Regions from separate parts of the Kitasatospora sp. NPDC058063 genome, predicted to be linked through region 2. Evidence: riboswitches for the same ligand, from Rfam matches in the RefSeq annotation. Region 2 holds a riboswitch; each other region holds the start of a gene.

Region 1 (2,257 bases), on a different contig from region 2:
GGAGCCGGCCAGCCAGCCGGTCGCGGGGCGGGCCCCGATGCCGACCACCACCTCGTCGGCGGGCAGGTGCGAGCCGTCCGCCAGCAGCACCGCGCCGGGCTCGACGGCGGCCACGCCGACCCCGCAGCGCAGGTCGACCCCGGCCCCGGCGTACCAGGCGGCCATCGCCGAGCCGACCTCCGTCGGCAGCGCGCCGGGCAGCGGCGCCGGGCCGGCCTCGACCACGGTCACCTCGCAGCCCGCCGCGCGGGCCGCGGTGGACACCTCGGCGCCGATCCAGCCCGCGCCGACCAGCACCAGCCGCAGCCCGGGGCGCAGCAGCGCGCGCAGCGCCAGGGCGTCGTCCAGGGTGTGCAGCAGGTGCGCGCGCTCGGCGCCGGGCAGGGCCCGCGGGACGGCGCCGGTGGCGATCACCAGCGAGCCGTACGGGAGGTCGCCGCCGTCGGTGTGCAGCACGCCGGGGGTCAGGCCGGTGGCCCGGCGGCCGGTGAGCAGCTCGATGCCGAGCTGCCCGTAGTCGATGTCCAGGGCGGTGGAGTCGGCCTTGCCGAGCAGCACGTCCTTGGAGAGCGGCGGCCGGTCGTACGGCGCGTGCGGCTCCTCGCCGACCAGCACGATCGGCCCCTGCCGGCCGCCCTGCCGCAGCTTGAGGGCGCACTGCGCCCCGGCCAGCCCGGCTCCGACGACGACCACCCGATCCGTTCCGCTCAGCTCTGCCACGCCCGTCACTGTACTCAGCGCGACGCGGCGGCCTGCGGGCCGTCCGCCCGCTGTACGGGCCTTCGGCCGGGCCGACCCCCGGCGTTAAGGTGGGGGCACCACACGGGAGCCCGGCGCACCGGGCTGAGAGGCGGGCTGGCACGGCCTGCGACCGTCCGAACCTGATCCGGGTCATACCGGCGAAGGGAGAAGAGCAGCTTTGTCACGCTTGCCATCAGGCGCCCACGCCGACGTGCTGGTGATCGGCGGGGGCGTCATCGGCCTCGCCGTCGCCTGGCGCGCCGCGCAGCGCGGGCTGCGGAACGTGATCGTGGTCGACCCCTCCCCCGGCGGCGGGGCCGCCGGGGTCGCGGCCGGGATGCTCGCCCCGGTCACCGAGCTGCAGTACGGCGAGGAGCCGCTGCTCCGCCTCGGGATGGCCTCGAACGAGCGGTACGCGGCCTTCGCCGCCGAGCTCTCCGAGGCGAGCGGCGGCCGGGACACCGGCTACCGCCGCTGCGGCACCGTCGCCGTGGCGCTGGACTCCGACGACCGCGAGGAACTGCGCGAGCTGCACGCCTTCCACCAGCGGCTCGGTCTGGACTCGACCTGGCTGACCGGCCGGGAGGCCCGCAGGCTGGAGCCGATGCTCGCCCCCGGCGTGCGCGGCGGCCTGCACGTCGCGGACGACCACCAGGTGGACCCCCGGCGCCTGCTCACCGCCCTGGCCGCCGCCTGCGAGAACGCGAACGTCCTGCTGCACCGCGCCGAGGCCGTCGAGCTGCTGGTCGAGGACGGCCGCGCGACCGGTGCCCGGCTCTCGACCGGGGAACGGGTGGGCGCCGGGCAGGTCGTCCTCGCCGCAGGGCCGCACAGCCACCGGCTGCCCGGCCTGCCCGACGGTGTGCTGCCCGCGATCCGCCCGGTGAAGGGGCAGGTGCTGCGGCTGCACGTCCCGGACGCCTACCGCCCGTTCCTGTCCCGCAACGTCCGCGCCGTGGTCCGCGGCCGGCACCTGTACCTGGTGCCCCGGGAGAACGGCGAGCTGGTGGTCGGCGCGACCACCGAGGAGCAGGGCTACGACACCACCGTCACCGCCGGCGGGGTGTACGAACTCCTGCGCGACGCCCACGAGTTGGTCCCGGGAATCACCGAACTCCCGCTGCTGGAGACCTCCGCCGGGCTGCGCCCCGGATCGCCGGACAACGCCCCGCTGCTCGGCCCGACGTCACTGCCCGGACTGGTCGCCGCCACCGGCCACTACCGCAACGGCGTGCTGCTCACCCCGGTGACCGCCGACCTGGTCTCCGAGTACCTGGCCACCGGTGAAGTCCCCGAAACGGCAAGGCCGTTCACACCCCTGCGCTTCTCCCCCGAACCCCCCGCTGCGAAGGCCTCCGCATGACCGAGATCGCCCCGAACGAGATCACCCCGAACGAGATCGCCCTGACCGTCAACGGCGAGCCCCGCCGGGTGTCCGCCACGACCACCCTCGCCGAGGTGGTGGCCGCCGTCAGCGCCGCCAACACCGGTGTCGCCGCCGCGCTCAACGAGGCCG
Region 2 (2,257 bases):
GGCGGAGTCGATGACGCTGCCGAGGTGCCAGCCGCTGATGGCGGCCCTGGGGACCGACAGCGGCCAGTAGTCCTCGTCGAACTGCACGTTACTGTTCGTCTCGTGCCGGCCCTGGCCGGTCGCGGCTCGCAAATCCTCGGCGAGCCGATAGTCCGCGTCGGCCCAACTGTAGGTGGGGTAGAACTCGACAGCGGGGGACGACACGGTGTTGTAGTCGAGGGTGGTCCCTTCGACCGAGCCGGCGGACACCCGGACGGTTCCGCGGTCCACGACGTTGTTGGTGATCGTCGCGTGGTCCGAGGAACCCGCCAGGTCGATGGCGGCCAGGGCGCTCCAGCGCGTGGTGTTGTTGGTGACGACCGTGCCCGGCGCGTCGGTCAACGAGACGGACGACCCCCCGAACGTGGAGGCGAAGTCGTTGCCGGCGATCACCGTCCCGGCGATACCGGGGCCGACCTTCACACCACCGGTGGTGCCGCGAACGAACGAGCGCTCGATGCGCACGTGGTCGCTGGCGCCGGTGACGGCGACGGCCGGACGGACGATCTTGTCGTCCCGCTGCTCGATCCAGTTGCCGGAGAGCTCGACCCGGCTGACGCCGTCGAGCTCGAAGTGTGTGACGTCGAAGCCGGAGAACACGACGTCGTGCTGGCCGGATATCGTCACCGGCTGCCGCAGCGGTCCGGCGATGACCGGGAAGGTCGACGTCCTGCCCGGAAGGGACGGCAGCTTGCCGATGCGGCCGGTGCCGCGGAAGGTGATCGGCTTGCCGGGCTCGCCGGAGCGCCGGACGGTCACGTCCTCGGGGTAGGTGCCGGGCGCGACCTCCACGGTCTGGCCCGGCAGTACCCGGTCGGCGGCGGCCTGGACGGTGCAGAGCGGCTGGGCCTGGGTGCCCGGGCCGCTGTCCTTGCAGAGACCGCCCTGGACGTAGAGGACGGCGGCCGGCTCGGCCGCGGCCGCGGGCAGTGGCAGGCCCACCACCGCGGAGACCACGGCGGCGCTCAGGCCGGCCGCGTGACGGATGCGCACGGTGCATTTCCCCCAAAAGTTGTCAAAGCCGTGAAACCCCTGAGCGGGCGCCGATCCGGTTGGGCCGTGCACGCCCTGATGGAGTGTCTGCGGAGTATCGGTGAGCATTATGGGGGCGGGGTGGGACAGGTCCGGCCGCGGGGCCCGGTCGGTGCGGCCGACCGGGCGGGGTGGGGCGCTCTGGACCTGCGGCGATCGGCTCGCTACGGTGTTGGGCGTCGTGTGCAGGCAACACCGCCTGCGACGCGGGAGCTCGGAGCACCGGGCTGAGAGGACGCTGACCGGGACGTCGACGGACGGACCGACGGCTGCGTCGACCGCAGGAACCTGACCGGGTAATGCCGGCGTAGGGAGTAGAGGTCAGATGACCACGTTCGAAGCACAGCCGCAGTCTGCCCAGGGCGCCCCCAGCAGCGAGCGCACCGGCTACCCGACCCCGGCCTGGCGCAAGGCCTACCGCGAGGGGTCGCGCCCCGACCTGCGCGTTCCGTACCGCGAGGTGCGGCTCAGCAACGGCGGGTCCGTCCCGCTGTACGACACCTCCGGCCCGTACACCGACCCGTCCTTCGAGCCCGATGTGCGGCGCGGCCTGCCCGCCCTGCGGGACGCCTGGATCCGCCAGCGCGGCGACGTCGAGGAGTACGACGGCCGCGAGCCGCGCCCCGAGGACGACGGGATCAAGCACACCTCGCCGCGCGGCGGGAACCTGCGCAACCTGGACGCCGTCTTCCCCGGTCGGCCGCGTCGCCCGCTGCGTGGCCGCGATGGCGCCGCCGTCACCCAACTCGCCTACGCCAAGCGGGGCGTGGTGACGCCGGAGATGGAGTTCGTGGCGCTGCGCGAGGGCCTGGCGCCGGAGTACGTGCGTGCCGAGGTGGCCCGCGGCCGGGCCGTCATCCCGGTCAACGTGAACCACCCGGAGGTGGAGCCGGCCGTCATCGGCACCAACTTCCTGGTGAAGATCAACGCCAACATTGGCAACTCCGCCGTGACCTCCTCGATCGAGGAGGAGGTGGAGAAGATGACCTGGGCCACCCGCTGGGGCGCGGACACCGTCATGGACCTCTCCACCGGCCGCAACATCCACACCACCCGCGAGTGGATCCTGCGCAACTCCCCGGTGCCGATCGGCACCGTGCCGCTCTACCAGGCCCTGGAGAAGGTGGACGGCAGGGCCGAGGAGCTGAGCTGGGAGGTCTACCGGGACACGATCGTCGAGCAGTGC
Region 3 (2,257 bases), 220 kb from region 2:
GGGGCGGGCTCGTTCTTCTGGGTGTCGCTGGCCTGCACGGTGGTGCTGCGGTGGTCGTTCGCGGAGCTGTCGCGGTCGGCGTTGTCGGTGGCGGTCACGCCGAGCACGCCGCCGGCCACACCGGCGACCAGCGCGACGGCCGCGATCAGGGCGACCAGGCCGCCGCGCTTCTTGCGCGGGCCGCCGGGGCCGGCCGGACCGCCGGGGTAGTCCGCCGGGTAGCCGAGCGGGCCCGCCGGGCCGCCGGGGTAGCCCGCGCCGCCGGAGGTGGAGTCGTGGGTGGGGCCCCAGCCGCCGAGCGGCTGACCGGCCCCGAAGGGGTGGTGGCCGTGCGCGGCGGGGGCGGCGGGCGCGACCGGAGCGGCGCCGTAGCCCTCGTGCGCGGCGGGGGCGGCGGGCACGGCCGGAGCGGCGCCGTAGCCCTCGTGCGGGCCGGCCGCCGGGACGCCGTGGGTCGGGGTGGCGTACGGGTTGTCGGCCGTCGGCGGCAGCGCCGGGGCGGGCGCGGCGGCCGGGGCCACCGGAGCCTGCGGGGCGGGCGGCAGGACCGGCGGCGGCGCGTCGATGTAGCCGGTGACCGGGTCGACGGCCGGCTGCTCGGCGGCGGGCGCCGCAGGGGCCGCGGGGGCCTCCGGTGCGGGCACCTTGGTGAAGGCGACGGTGGGCTTGTGCCCGCCCTCGGCCGGGACACCCTCGGCCGCGACGGCGTCGACGGGCGGCGCCGCCTCGACGGGGGCGGCCTCGACGGCGCCCGACTCCGGCTCGGGCACCCGCCGGAAGGCCATGGTCGGCTGGTGCCCACCCTGAGCGGGGCCTTCGGAAGCGGACTCGGCCGCCCCCGGCCCGGCGGGCTGCTCCCCCTGCGGCCCGGTGGGCCCAACCTCGCGCTCGGTGCTCACGGACGACCTCCATAGCTGGCAGAACCAAGGACCATAGTTTTTCGCACTGTCGATTCGATTGCCGTAAGGACCCCTCTGAAGAACTCATAAGAATCCTTAGCCGACGCAGACGCCGACACCCGACACCGGCACCGACGCCAGCACCGACGGCCGAGGCTCCCCTCCCCCGCCGGGCGTCCCGCGATGCGGACCGCGCACCCTCGGCCTTGGGCGATCGCCCCCGTGCCGGTTAGCCTGTCGCTCCAAACTGACACGCGGGAGCTTGGACCCACCAGGCTGAGAGTGCGCATGTCGACCGTACGCCACACGAGTGACGGACGGTCGAGGGGGCGCTGACCGCCGGAACCTGTCCGGGTAATGCCGGCGTAGGGAGTATCGGCCATGCCGCCTGCTTCGCCATCCTCTTCTTCGGGCGCGAACGTTCCCGCCCCCGGCGCGGACGCCTCCGCCGCGGGCGCGACCGCCGTCCTGGAGCGCCCCGAGCACGTCGAAGCGCCCCTGGTGCTGGACACCGAGCCGCCGCGCACGCTCCGCTTCCGGGACCACTTCGCGCTCTGGATGAACCTGGGCGTCAGCCTGATCGGCTTCTCCACCGCCGCTACCGTGCTCGGCGCCCCCGGCAGCGAGCTGTCGCTGGCCGCCGCGGTGACCGCGATCACGGTCGGTACGGCGGTCGGCACCGCGATGCTCGGCGTGGCCTCGCTGATCGGCGCCCGCACCGGCGCCCCCGCGATGGCGAACCTGCGCGGGCTGTTCGGCACCCGGCTGTCGTACCTGCCGACGGTGCTGAACATCGTGCAGTGCATCGGCTGGGGCGTGTTCGAGCTGCTGACCATCTCGGCGGGCGCGCAGACCGTCGCGCACACCACCGGCTACCGCTGGCTGTTCGTCCTGCTCGCGGGCGCGCTGACCACGGCGCTGACCATCTGGCCGCTGGGCTCGATCGCGGTGCTGCGCCGCTTCGTGGCCGGGGCGGTCGCGGTGGCGATGGTGTACTTCACCGTCCAGCTGGGCCGCCAGGGCGTGCCGGACCCGGGGGCGGGCAACTGGCACGGCTTCCTGGGCGCCACCGACGCGATGATCGCGGTGTCGGTCTCCTTCGTCCCGCTGGCCGCCGACTACACCCGGCACTCGCGCACCCCGCGCTCGGCGTTCTGGGGCAGCTTCTCCGGCTACACGATCGCCCAGGTCTGGTGCTACGTGCTCGGCCTGATGGCGCTGCTGCAGTCGGACGGCGATCCGAACCGGATCTTCGACTCCTTCCTCGGGGTCTGGGCCGGCTGGCTGTTCCTGCTGGTGCTGGTGCTGCGCGAGACGGACCAGTCCTTCGCCAACGTGTACTCGACGGCGATGTCGGT

What was found. Region 2 has a riboswitch for thiamine pyrophosphate ahead of thiC (phosphomethylpyrimidine synthase ThiC). Riboswitches for the same ligand answer to the same signal wherever they lie in the genome.
Region 1: it holds a riboswitch for thiamine pyrophosphate, as region 2 does, so the genes downstream of both, thiO (glycine oxidase ThiO) here and thiC (phosphomethylpyrimidine synthase ThiC) in region 2, are expected to answer to the same signal.
Region 3: it holds a riboswitch for thiamine pyrophosphate, as region 2 does, so the genes downstream of both, ACFVUY_RS01890 (purine-cytosine permease family protein) here and thiC (phosphomethylpyrimidine synthase ThiC) in region 2, are expected to answer to the same signal.

What each region holds. Positions count from the first base shown of each region.
Region 1 covers NZ_JBHVSD010000006.1:35,441-37,697, forward strand. Annotated here, with positions in the region: gene ACFVUY_RS11865 (NAD(P)/FAD-dependent oxidoreductase) at 1-729, opposite strand, end outside; TPP riboswitch at 813-925, shown strand; gene thiO (glycine oxidase ThiO) at 929-2,104, shown strand; gene thiS (sulfur carrier protein ThiS) at 2,101-2,257, shown strand, end outside.
Region 2 covers NZ_JBHVSD010000001.1:180,914-183,170, reverse strand. Annotated here, with positions in the region: gene ACFVUY_RS00920 (PKD domain-containing protein) at 1-1,032, opposite strand, end outside; TPP riboswitch at 1,268-1,402, shown strand; gene thiC (phosphomethylpyrimidine synthase ThiC) at 1,397-2,257, shown strand, end outside.
Region 3 covers NZ_JBHVSD010000001.1:403,315-405,571, reverse strand. Annotated here, with positions in the region: gene ACFVUY_RS01895 (S1C family serine protease) at 1-899, opposite strand, end outside; TPP riboswitch at 1,144-1,288, shown strand; gene ACFVUY_RS01890 (purine-cytosine permease family protein) at 1,281-2,257, shown strand, end outside.